2 regions of the Hoeflea sp. TYP-13 genome follow, and region 2 is predicted to be linked to the other one. Evidence: predicted binding sites of a transcription regulator. Region 2 holds the regulator's gene; the other holds the start of a gene.
The links. Region 2 encodes LexA, which represses DNA repair genes until DNA is damaged. Its sites were predicted from a motif close to TGTTCNNNNTGTGTTCNG; they were not measured.
Positions count from the first base shown of each region.

Region 1: a site for LexA is predicted at 3,637-3,654, ahead of ABVT35_RS05445 (PA0069 family radical SAM protein). Genes of this name have one in related genera too.

Region 1 is NZ_JBFRBB010000001.1:1,161,585-1,168,169, reverse strand. It holds gene ABVT35_RS05465 (cytochrome P450) at 1-548, opposite strand, end outside; gene ABVT35_RS05460 (TRAP transporter substrate-binding protein) at 703-1,722, shown strand; gene ABVT35_RS05455 (IclR family transcriptional regulator) at 1,777-2,565, opposite strand; gene ABVT35_RS05450 (crotonase/enoyl-CoA hydratase family protein) at 2,703-3,473, opposite strand; gene ABVT35_RS05445 (PA0069 family radical SAM protein) at 3,709-4,866, shown strand; gene ABVT35_RS05440 (ribonuclease HII) at 5,072-5,764, shown strand; gene ABVT35_RS05435 (DMT family transporter) at 5,773-6,585, opposite strand, start outside.
Region 2 is NZ_JBFRBB010000002.1:262,986-269,570, forward strand. It holds gene ABVT35_RS11575 (branched-chain amino acid ABC transporter permease) at 1-906, shown strand, start outside; gene lexA (transcriptional repressor LexA) at 1,291-2,010, shown strand; gene ABVT35_RS11585 (ComEC/Rec2 family competence protein) at 2,030-4,168, opposite strand; gene gltX (glutamate--tRNA ligase) at 4,528-5,949, shown strand; gene gltA (citrate synthase) at 6,290-6,585, shown strand, end outside.

The DNA of each region.
Region 1 (6,585 bases), on a different contig from region 2:
CTGATATCGGCAACAGCGTCCCTCCCCCTGCCATTTTGAACGCCAAGGACGTTGAAAGCCGCGGCCGCCCATTTCAGCATGTTGGATTTACCGAAGTCCGGAAGTCCCACCATATCGCGCACAATCGTCAAAGGCAGATACTGGGCGAGGTCGCTCACAGCGTCAAAACCGTCTCTCCCCGTCAGAGACGCAACAAGTTCATCCGCCATCTGCTCAATATGCGGGCGGATTTCTTCCAGCGCATCGGGCCTTAATGGCGGAGCCATGGCGTTGCGCAGTTGTGTATGTCTCGGCTGATCGGACGCAACCGTGTTGCCCTGAAGAAATTCACAGCCGAACCGGTCGGCCGCCACGCCGTGCCCACTGCAAAAGCGCTCATGGTCGCGAACCGCCTCCCTTACTTCCCTGGACCTGGTCAGCGCGTAGTTTCCGTGAACCGGAAGCCACACAACCGCGCCGAGTTTGCGCATCTCGGCATATCCCGGCCAGGGATCGGCAATGAACTCATCCGAATAGAGATCAATTTCGCAAACTGGAGCCTGTGTCACTTGTATTTCCCAAAAACGTTCTTGCCTGCATACATTAACAATGATTAAATTCGTTTAGCAATAATAAATTATTGCGACGCAGAGACACCTGGCACGTTGAAGGCCAATCGCCGCGTTCAAAACAAGCGGCGAGACAAAACCCATGGAGGAGCCAATGAAGATTATTAAGAACATTCTGTACGGCGCAGCAGCTGTGCTGCTAACGGCAGCGGCAGCAGACGCTGCGGATTACAAGCTGACCATATCGAGCTGGGCACCGCCTGCGCACGGGCTGAATGCCCAGATGTGGCCGAACCTCATCAAAATGATCGAGGAAGCAACCGACGGCAGGGTAACGGCAGAGGTGAAGTACAATCTGGCACCGCCGCCAGCGCAGATGGATCTCGTTATCGACGGTGCTGCCGACATGTCCGTGATCTTTCACGGCTATCAGTCAGGCCGGTTCTCGGCGACAAAGCTGATTGAATTGCCGGGCTATGAAGGCAATGCCGAAGCCGCATCCGTCGCCTACTGGCGCGTCCATGACAAATACCTGGCAAAGGCGGACGAACACCGGGGTGTCAAGGTGATTGGGCTGCATACGCACGGACCTGCCCATCTGCATTCGAACAAGAAGGTGACGTCGCTTGACGGCATTGACGGGCTCAAGGTGCGCGTTCCGGGCGGGGTCGGTTCGCTGGTGGGAGAAGCGCTCGGTGCGACCGGCATCAAGGTTCCGGCGCCGAAAGTCTATGAAACGCTTGCTTCCAATGTGGCAGATGGAGTCGTGATGCCGTTTGAAAGCCGCGGCGGCTTCAAGCTGACAGAGGTTGCAAAGAACGTCTACGAGATGCCCGGAGGCCTTTATCGCGGCTCCTTTGCATTCATCATGAACCAGGAGGCCTTTGACAGCCTGCCGGAAGACCTGCGAAAGGCGCTGGATGAAAAAGTGTTCGGAGAGCCGGCCAGCCGCATGGCCGGTGCCGTTTGGGACAACATTGATGCGCGCGGCCGGTCCCTGACCGAGGAAACCGGCGACAACTCCATCAACATGGCGAACGATGCCGATGTGGCAGCGTATGAAGCCATCACCGGCCCGATCGTCGCTGGTGTTCTGGAAGAGGTCTCGGCAAAAGGTGTCGATGCCAAGGCGGCTCAGGAAATGATTGCGGCCGAGATGGCAAAGGCGAACTAAAAGCGCAGCCGTTGGCCGGGGGACCTGCAAGGCACTTTCGGTGCCTTGCAGGTACTATCGGGATGTATTGCCGAGTTCCTTCGAAAGGGAACTTGCGGCATCTTTCAGCGCTTCCGCGATTTCGCCGTCAGGATCGGTGTCGAATTCCTCGATCCAGCCCAAAGACGTCAAGGCCAGCGCCAGCCTATCGTCACGATCAAAGACGGGTGCACTCAGCGAAGCAATGCGCGGCAGCAGATCTCCGTCCACGCGGCCCAGTCCCGACGACATTGTCTCGGCGCGGATCTGTTCGATCTCGTTGCCTGTCCTCGTCTGTTCACGCTGGCCGACCGCTTCCACCTGCCCCGCATTACCCCAGGCCAGGAAGACCCTGCCGGTCGCCGAGGTAAAGACAGGCAGTATGAGACCGGCCCGAACCTCCACGGTAACTGGTCTGAAACCTTCAAAGTAACGCACGATCGTTGCTCCATGGCTGCCCCATACGGCAACAAAAACCGCCTCCCCCGTTTTGTCGCGCAATGCTTCTGCGGCGCGGCTTCCCAATGCGATCGTGTCCAATCTGCGCAGCGCCGACATACCCAGATGCAAGGCGAACGGACCGAGATCGTAGTTGCCATTGCTGTTTTGGCGAACGACTGCGGAGCGGACGAGCGAAACAAGGTAATGATGTACCTTTGACGGAGGCATGCCGCACAATTCCGACAGCTCCTTGACCGCCAGCGGACGGTCGGCCTCCTCCATAACCCGCAAAATGGCGAATGCGCGGTCGACCGACTGCACGCCTTTGCGTGTATCTATCTGCCCGCCATTATTTTCACCCGGACTTTGATCTCTGGTTGCCAAATGCACACTTTCCATTGTTTCTTCGTTTGGAATTCGATTCACATTGTAATCGTAACCAACGGAATTCGTTGCCGCAATTGCCTGCCGGCCGCGCGCGGTCTCATCCCCGGCTGATGCGGCGAGCGCAGGCCCGGGTTTTAAATTTCATCGAAACTGCCGGAGCGGCCGCGGCCCGACGCAAAACGCGACGCACCCCTTTCCGCTTCTTCAAGCACCGGTTTTTCGCCTTCAACGCCTTCCAGGCGCAATGCATCCTGCAGGTCCATGCCCCATTGCCGGTGGGCAGTCATCCGGTCTGTGCGCAGGCATGTCTGTGGGAACCTGGCAAGGTCGTTTGCAAGGGACATCGCCTCCTCCAAAGCCTTTCCTTCCGGCACGACACGGTTGGCGAGGCCGAAGCTTAATGCTTCCTCGGCCCCGACCGGGCGGCCCGTCAGGATCATGTCCATGGCGCGGCTGTGGCCGATGAGCCGCGGCAGCCTGACGTTGCCGCCATCGATCAGCGGCACACCCCAGCGGCGGCAGAACACTCCGAAGACGGCAGAGAACGCAGCGACACGCATGTCACACCAAAGGGCTAGTTCAAGTCCGCCCGCCACCGCATAACCCTCTACGGCTGCAATGACCGGCTTTGAAAGCAACCGGCGAGTCGGGCCCATCGGCCCCTCGCCTGTCGGGTCATACTCGAGAGATCCGGCAGACACGGCCTTGAGGTCGAAGCCGGCGCAAAATGTTCCGCCCTGCCCGCACAGAACCGCAGCGGCCTGCGTGTCATCGGCATCAAATTCATCGAACGCGGCAAGCAGCAGTGCGCCTGTCTCCGGATCGACCGCATTGCGGCTTTCCGGCCGGTTGATCGTCACGACCGTCACCGGACCGTGCCTGTCGACAATAACCTTGCTGCCCATCGGATGCTTCCTTTTCAGTCAGTCGCTGGTTGCGTTGCGGCCGCGATGCTTGCATTGCCTCCGGACGCGGTCAACGCGGGTGGACAAAATAGCGCGTGAAGCAATCACATATGGCCTCCGTTCCTGATGACTGTCTTGCATTTCAATCCACAGTCTCCATATTTGTTCTTGCTATGTTCTCATTCCTTTGTTAGGAATAAATTCACAAACCAATTTCAAACGGAAGGGTGCTCCGATGAGCGAGCTGGATCATTTCAGGCAAAACGCCCTTGCCCCTTCGAACAGGGCCGATGTCGCCGACGCGCTTGTCGCACGCTCCGGCATGCGCATCGACATCGACCGGCGGCGCGGCCGCGGTGCCGGTATCAACCCAAGCGGACGCTTCGAAAACAAGTCCCGTCAGATATTTGACGATGGCTGGGAAACGCTCGAGGATCTGCCGGCCTTCCGGACCGAGGTTCAGGTTGAAAAGCCGCGCACAATCATCACCCGTAACACGTCACCCGACATTTCCTTCGACCGTTCCATCAATCCGTATCGCGGCTGCGAGCACGGTTGTATCTACTGCTTTGCGCGTCCTACCCATGCCTTCATGGGCCTTTCGCCGGGGCTTGATTTCGAATCGCGCCTGTTTGCCAAGCCCGATGCACCAAAGCTGCTCGAGCGGGAACTGGCCAAAGCCGGCTACAAGCCGCGGGTGATCGCCATCGGCACCAATACGGACCCCTATCAGCCGATCGAGAAGAAGTGGCGAATCATGCGCCAGCTGCTCGAGGTGCTCAATGCCTGCAATCATCCGGTCGGCATCGTGACGAAATCCGCGACTGTGCTGCGCGACATCGATATCCTTTCACAGATGGCGGAAAAGGACCTCGTCAAGGTTGCCGTGTCCGTTACGACGCTCGACCGCAAGCTTGCCCGCTCCATGGAACCGAGGGCTTCGACACCAGTGCGGCGGCTGGAGGCGATCCGCAGCCTTTCGGACGCCAGCATTCCGGTCGCCGTGATGGCATCGCCGGTCATTCCCGGCCTCAACGACCACGAGATGGAGCGTATTCTCGATTCGGCAAAGGCGGCCGGCGCCTGTACGGCGAGCTATATCCTGCTGCGCCTGCCGCTCGAAGTCAGCCCGCTGTTCAGGGACTGGCTCTTGCGCCACTATCCCGACCGCTATCGCCATGTCATGTCGCTGGTGCGTTCGATGCGCGGCGGCAAGGATTACGACGCTGATTTCAACAAGCGCATGAAAGGCAGCGGGCCCTATGCCTGGCAGTTGGCACGGCGCTTCGAAATTGCCACAAAGAAGCTGGGTCTGGACAGGAGATGGCGCTCGCTGCGCACCGATCTGTTCACACCGCCGCTCGGCATGGGGGTGCAGCTCAACCTTCTTTAGAAACAACGCCTTTCGCCATGGCCGTTTTCCCCGACCGGCCATGGCGACGTCTCCCTCCGCAAAGCCGCAGCCGAGTTCCCGCCGCCCGTGCCTCACATGGGAATTCGGTCTTTCGGGAGCGAATGATCCGGGTTCTGCCGTCCGGACAATCGCCTCCCCGAGGAGGGACTTGCAGGGGGTCGGGTGGGCGTGCGAGTTTGCCGCAATGTCTCGCACCCCACCTGATTCTCGCAAGAAGAGGACCGCCGCCAACAAAACGGCGGCAAAGCAGGCCGAGCTGTTTCTTTTGCCTGCAGACCGGCCTGACTATTGCCTGGAAATCGAGGCCGGAGCACCAGGGCGGCCTGTTGCCGGCGCGGATGAAGCCGGGCGTGGGCCGCTTGCCGGACCGGTCGTCGCGGCAGCCGTCATTCTCGATCCTGAAAACATCCCGCCGGGGCTCGACGACTCGAAGAAACTGACGGCGAAAAAGCGGCAGAGCCTGTTCGATCTCATTCTTGCCACAGCCGAGGTCGCGGTAGCTTCTTCAGGCCCCACCCACATCGACCGCACGGATATCCGCAAGGCAAGTCTCGATGCCATGCGCCGCGCGCTTGCCGCCCTTCCGCGCCTACCCGAATATGCACTGATCGACGGACGCGATGTTCCGCCGGGTCTTCGTTGCCGCGCAAGAGCGGTCATCAAGGGTGACGCGCGGTCTTTGTCGATTGCCGCCGCATCGATCGTCGCCAAGGTTATGCGGGACCGCATGATGGAACGCTCAGCGGCGGACTTTCCCGATTTCGGCTTCGACAAACATGCCGGCTACGGAACCGCCGCCCACCGCAAGGCAATTGCCGATAACGGCCCCTGCTCCTTGCACCGAATGAGTTTCAGACCGATGCGCAGCGATCCATAGCGCGTCGATCAAGCGGGCTGAGGTGCCGCCTCGCGCGATTCCCGGTGGGCGATGAAGATCGACGCCGACACGATCAGAAGCGACCCAAGCCATAAATTGCCCGTCGGCACAAACCCGAAGACGACCCAGCCGGCCACGACATTGAGCGGCAGCTTGAGATGATCAAATGGCTGCACATAAGCCGCATCGGCCTTCGCATAGGCCCTGACTATCAGGAACTGCGCGATGATTGTCAGCAATCCTGCGGCAATGATCAGCCCGATCGCCATGGAGCCCGGCACGGCGAAACCGCCGGATGAGGCCGCCAGACCGGCATTGATGGGCGTCAGCAATAAAAGCATGTAAAGCGTGATTGTTTTCGACGATTCGTCTTCCGTCAGCCGCTTGGTCATCAGCGATGTCGCGGCCCAGAAAACTGCGGCGGCTACCGGTAACAATGTCGCGGTGGAAAATGCATCGGACCACGGCGCCAGAATGATCATGCCGCCGGCAAATCCTGCAAGGGTCGCCATCCACCGCGCCGGCCCGACACGCTCGCCAAGCAGCAAACCGGCACCAAGCGTTACAAAAAAAGGCGACGTCATGATTAGGGCAATCGCCTGCCAGATCGGCACGGCAGCAAGTCCGGCAACCCAGAACTGTACGCCAATGGCAGCCAGCACAACACGAACGATATGCGCTCCGGGATTGGCCGTCTTCAGAACGCCCAGTCCCGTGCGAACGATCCACGGCACGCCGCAAAGCATGGCGATAAGATATTGCCAGAAGGCCGCCGACGTCGATTGCATTCCGTACCGCATGGTGACCGCCTGAATGCTGAC
Region 2 (6,585 bases):
ATCCTCATCGCGCTTGCCCTGCTGATCGCAGCCCCCTTCGCAATCTACCCGGTCTTCCTGATGAAGATCCTGTGCTTTGCGCTCTTTGCCTGCGCGTTCAATCTCATCCTCGGATATGGCGGTCTTCTGAGCTTTGGCCATGCGGCCTTTTTCGGCGGGGCGGCCTATGTCACAGGGCATGCGCTGACCGTTTGGGGCCTGCCGACGGAGCTCGGCATACTGGCCGGGACCGTAGCAGCCGGCGCCTTTGGCGCTGTAGTCGGTCAACTGGCGATAAGGCGGCAGGGCATCTATTTCGCCATGATTACGCTGGCCCTTGCACAGATGGCCTATTTCTTCTTCGTCTCCGCCGACTTCACCGGCGGCGAGAATGGGTTGCAGGGCGTGCCGCGCGGCTACGCGCTGGGCCTGTTCGACCTGACGGACAATCTGGCCATGTACTATTTCGTGCTGATTGTCTTCCTCACAGGCTTCGCGGTGATCGCCCGTACCGTGCATTCGCCCTTTGGTCAGGTGCTGCGCGCCATTCGCGACAACGAGGACCGCGCGGTCTCGCTCGGCTACGACGTGGAGCGGGCCAAACTGCTCGCCTTCACACTCTCGGCTACGATTGCGGGCCTCGCCGGTGCCACGAAAACGGTCGTCTTCCAGCTTGCCTCACTGACGGATGTCAACTGGCACATGTCCGGCGAGGTCGTGCTTATGACCCTCCTCGGCGGCGTTGGCACGCTTATCGGCCCGGCCTTTGGGGCAGGCGTAATCATATCATTGCAAAATCTCCTTGCGTCGGGCCCGCTCAGCGCCTGGGTGCCCGTGGTCATGGGTGCGATCTTCGTGCTTTGCGTACTGGCCTTCCGGCGCGGCATCGTCGGAGAATTCGCCGCAATGATGCGCCGATCCTTCTAAAGTCCGGAGGGAAACAAAGAAAGAGCATCGGATATCCCGTATTCACAGGTGTATGGGATTATGTCCTGAAAAAGTCTTTGGCTATGAAAAGACAATAAAATCAAAGCGTAAATAACTATTCGGGATGAGTTGAATGTCACCCCCACAATCCAGCGCGATTGGGAATTCCGGAAACAATAATAAATTCAAGCGCTTATAAAATTCACAATCTAAAATAACTCCCTGCGCTTCTCCAATCCCGGTCCGCAATAGCTTCCTGCCTCCCCGGGAATTCCCCTTCACCATTCATTCACCTTTGTCCGGCACATTCACAACACTTGCAGAACACAACTGGAACATATAGTGTATGTTCTGTATTTGTTTCTCCGATTCGGGAGCACTGCGATGCTGACGCGCAAACAACATGAACTTCTGCTTTTCATCCATGAACGCATGAAGGAAAGCGGTATTCCGCCGTCCTTCGACGAAATGAAGGAAGCGCTTGATCTCGCATCCAAATCCGGAATCCACCGGTTGATCACGGCACTGGAGGAACGCGGTTTCATCCGAAGGCTTCCCAACCGGGCAAGAGCGCTGGAAGTGCTGCGTCTTCCCGAAACGATGATCCCGGCATCGCAGCCGCGAAAAGGTTTTTCCCCGAGCGTTATTGAAGGCAGCCTCGGCAAACCGGCAACCGAATCGAAAGCCGCCCCCTCACCTGTCGATGACGGCGTCGAAGCCGCTGTCAGCGTTCCCGTCATGGGCCGCATTGCCGCGGGCGTTCCGATCTCGGCGATACAGAACATCACCCACAATATCAGCGTGCCGCCGGACATGCTTTCAAGTGGCGAACATTATGCGCTTGAGGTCAAGGGCGACTCGATGATCGAAGCCGGCATATTCGACGGCGACACGGTGGTGATCAAGAACGCCGCGACTGCCAATCCCGGTGAAATCGTCGTCGCTCTCGTTGATGATGAAGAGGCAACGCTCAAGCGTTTCCGCCGCAAGGGCGCATCGATAGCACTTGAAGCGGCAAACCCCGCCTACGAAACAAGGATTTTCGGCCCCGACCAGGTGAAGATCCAGGGTAAACTCGTTGGCCTGATCCGGCGCTATCATTGATTGCCAGTCGCGGAAACCGCTATTGGTCGCGCATCCACTTTGGCGGATTGTGATGGAATGATCGGCTGCGCCAGTCATAGAACCGCTGCTCAGTCCAGGGCCGGTTCGTGTGGCCGATGGCGGATCGAACGAGGAGTTCACCGGCTTTATTCGGCATCCCGATTTCGAGTGACCCGCTTTGCCGCAGCATTCTGCCTGTCACCAGCATTGCTCCTGAATAACAGCGTTCCATGGCGATTTTCTTGGCGGTGATTACGATGTCGGCGCTATCGCAGGCCGCTCCGATCGCTGCAAGGTCCTCGACAACGGCAACCCTTGTTCCGGCGGCGGTCACAGCTCCACAATAGGTGTCTTTTACGCAGACGAATGACGGCTTTTGGCCTCGCATGCTTTCAAATAGAGAAGGCAGATCGGTAGCGCTGACACCCGAATATGTCGGTGCGATATGCCCGTCCCTGACGATTGAACGCTGCCATTGTTCGAATATGAAGGTTGATGGCCGCCTCCGGTTCGTTGCAAGGCCATTTTCCGTGACCAGGGCGACGAGCCTGCCATCCTCGGAAACCAGCAAGTCCGGTTTCCGGTCGGGCTCGACCACCACAAAGGCAGCAATGGCAATTGCGCAGACGGCAAGACCAATCAGCCTTAGGCGCGTCTTTGCGAGCACGAAAACGAGAAAACCCGAAACAAGAGCGGAAAGAGCCAGCCAGTTCATCCGGCCGACAACAATGACGCCGCCGAGGCCCTCGACATAACGCGCTATCGCGATCACCGCATCAAGCCCCCAGCCCATCGCAACCAATGGCCAGTGCTCCAAACCGAGTGGCATGACGAGCAGCGAAATAAGCCCGGCAGGCATAACGACAAACGTCACGATGGGCATTGCCAAGAGGTTGGCTATGAGACCGAATGATGCAACCCGGTGAAAATGGTAGATGGCGAATGGCGCAGTCGCCAGGCCCGCGACCAGCGACGTCAGTGCAAGACCGGCGAAGAATACCAGCACGACCCGGAACAGCCCAGGCGCCGAATTACTTTCAAACAACCGACGTTCCGACCATCTGCGATCCCATAGCCCGTAGGTGGCGATGAGCGCCGCGGTTGCCGCAAAGGACATCTGGAACCCGGGTCCGACCACTGCTGACGGGGAAATCAAAATGATGATGATCGCAGCAATTGCAACATTGCGCATTGTCAGAGCCCGCCGATCCAGAAGCACGGCAACAAGAACGATTGCAAGCATGATCCAGGCGCGCTGTGTCGACACACTGCCACCCGAAATGAACAGGTAAAAGGTCGCGACAAGCAAGGCACCTGCTGCGGCAATCTTTTTGGCAGGAACCGCCTGGACGAGTGACGGAAAAAAACTGAAGCAGGCACGCATGAAAAAGAAGAATGTCCCGGCAACCAGCGCCATATGAAGTCCGGAAATCGCCAGGACATGCGCCAGACCACTGGCTCGAAGCGCTTCTACTGTTTCGGGGCTCATGGCGCGCCGTTCGGCAACGGTCAGCGCACTCGCAAATCCTCCGGTATCGCCTGGCAGGACAGCCCTAATACGCGCTGCAATGTCTTCACGAAGCTGCGCCAGCCAGATGCTCAAACGCCGGCTTGACGAAACCGTGCCGTCTTGCAAAGCGCTGTCAGCGACTATCGGGGCACCGTAAAAAAAACCGTATGCACCAATGCCCTTGAAATAGGCATTGAAGGAAAAATCATATTCTCCCGGCAGTGCGGGACCCGAGGGCGGCTGAAGGCGTGCAAGACCTTCGATCCCCACGCCGATTGCAACGGGCTCGTGTCTGCTTCGCGAGACGAGGCGTACACGCTCCGGAGGCCGCCTGATTTGCGGATCCCATGTCTTTTGAATGTCAACGGTGTAACGCCACCGGCCGGCATGGTCGATATCGCGGCCGACGACCGCGCCGCGCAGCCGGGTCGTGACTTCACTATCAAGCAATGTTGTCGGATTGCGGGAGGTCTCAAAGTCTGCTGCAAGCATTCCGGCAAGAAATCCGGCGATCATGATGAGCGTGAAACGCGCACGCCCATACCCAAAGGCGAGAAGCCACCCGACTAAAACAACAAACGGGACCGCAACAAACACAAGCGGTGGGCTTTCATTTGTGCTGAACCAGAAGGTTGCACCGAGAGCCATGGCCACAGGCAACCACAGAATCCCCTGTCCCTGGCCCGCCTCCTCGCGTATTGCGGATACAAAATTGCCAAATATTGCAACTCCGCGGTTACGAAGCCCCTCACTCGAATCCCTGCTCCCCCCTTCCGGGGACGGACCCGGGGTATGTCCCGCCCTCTCACCTGCCGGTATGCGGCGTTGTTTTTCGATTGTCTCTGTGCCGTCCATAAAACCGGTTTGCCGCCCCTTTTGCCGCAGCCTGTGATCCTACACGGCAATGCGAAAGCAGCAAGGCAACGCATCAAACCTTGCACTCCCACGGTTCTGTGTTACATGACGCGCCACGTTCCAGCACAATTCACGAAGATCGAGGAAGCTCCATGTCCGGAGAAATAGTCACCCGTTTCGCGCCATCGCCGACCGGCTTTCTGCATATCGGCGGCGCCCGGACCGCGCTGTTCAACTGGCTCTATGCCAAAAACCGGGGCGGCAAGATGCTGCTGCGCATCGAAGACACGGACAGAAGCCGCAACTCCGAGGAAGCCGTGTCAGCCATTCTCGATGGTCTGAAGTGGCTTGGCCTTTCCTGGGAAGGCGAACCGATCTCGCAATATGCCCGGGTCGACCGGCACCGGGAAATCGCCGAAGAACTCGTCAGAAAGGGCAACGCCTATTATTGCTATGCAACTCCTCAAGAGCTTGAGGAAATGCGCGAAAAGGCCCGGTCCGAGGGTCGTCCGCCGCGCTATGACGGCCGCTGGCGCGACCGCGATCCTTCTGAAGCGCCTGAAGGCGTCAAACCCGCGATACGCATCAAGGCGCCCAGAGAAGGTGCAACGGTCGTTGCCGACAAGGTGCAGGGTGATGTGACCTTTCCGAACGCCGATCTGGACGATTTCATCATCTTGCGCTCGGACGGGAACCCGACATACATGCTGGCCGTTGTCGTCGACGATCACGACATGGGCGTTACCGATATCATTCGCGGGGACGATCACCTGACAAACGCGGCACGCCAAACGATCATCTATCAGGCAATGGATTGGCCGGTTCCTAAAATGGCGCATATTCCGCTCATTCACGGTGCGGACGGCGCAAAGCTGTCAAAGCGTCACGGCGCACTTGGCGCGGAAGCCTATCGGGCCATGGGTTATCTACCCGAAGCACTGTGCAACTACCTCGTTCGCCTCGGCTGGAGCCATGGTGATGATGAAATTATTTCCATGCAGCAGATGATCGACTGGTTCGATATCGCCGACGTCAACAAGGGCGCTGCGCGCTTCGATATCAAGAAGCTGGAAGCAATCAACGGCCATTATATCCGCAATGGCAATGATGAGGACCTGGCTACGGCCTTGATCGCGGTCCTTCCGGAGATTGAAGGTGGCGAATTCCTTTCCGAGCGCATGACGGACGAAAACCGCAAACGGCTGGTAGTCTCCATGCCGGGTTTAAAGGAACGCGCCAAGACACTGGTCGACCTGGCCGATGGCGCCCGCTTCCTTTTTGTCGAGCGCCCGCTTCAGAACGAAGAAAAGGCCGAAAAAATCCTTGCGGAGGGCGGCCGCGACGTCTTGAAGAAATTATTGCCTCTTCTGGAAGCCGTATCCGACTGGCGGATCGACACCCTGGAAAAGGTCATTCGCGACTTCAGCGACGCCGAGGAGTTGAAGCTCGGCAAAGTGGCTCAACCACTGCGCGCCGCTCTGACTGGCCGCACAACATCGCCCGGTGTGTTTGACGTCATTGCAGTGCTCGGACGCGATGAGGCACTGGGTCGCATTGGCGATCAGTTGAATTGATCTGCCTTCAACACTGGAAAAAAGCCGGCCTGTGCGGTATTTAAGCACTCGCTGGCGGCCGGTGTAATTCACAAATGCGTACCGCTGCAGGCAATTGGGCCCATACCTGCCGGCCCGTTGCCCCTGGTACGTGTGCTGAATCTGCCACACATTGCAAATCGCAATTTTCGGCGATGGTCTCCCCATTGCCGCCATAGCCGACACGTTGCAGTGCACAATTACACCTTCGCATAGCTTGGCAGCGTCCGTTAAATCGGCTAGCAACGGCGCACAACATTCCAGTCGGACCTGGGAATGCCTCCTCAGGTCTTGTTTTGAACGATTTTATAAGGGGACCAATATGACGGAATCGAAGGCAAAGCTCTCTGTCGATGGCAAAGACATCGAACTGCAGGTGCGCGGCGGATCAGTTGGCCCAGACGTTGTCGACATTGCAAGCCTGTATAAAGAAACGGGCACCTTTACCTACGACCCCGGATTTACCTCTACGGCATCTTGCGAATCCAAAATCACTTATATCGACGGCGACGCCGGCGTTTTGCTGCATCGCGGTTATCCTATTGACCAGTTGGCAGAGCATGGGGACTTTCTCGAAGTCTGTTATCTGCTTTTATACGGTGAACTGCCCAACAAGTC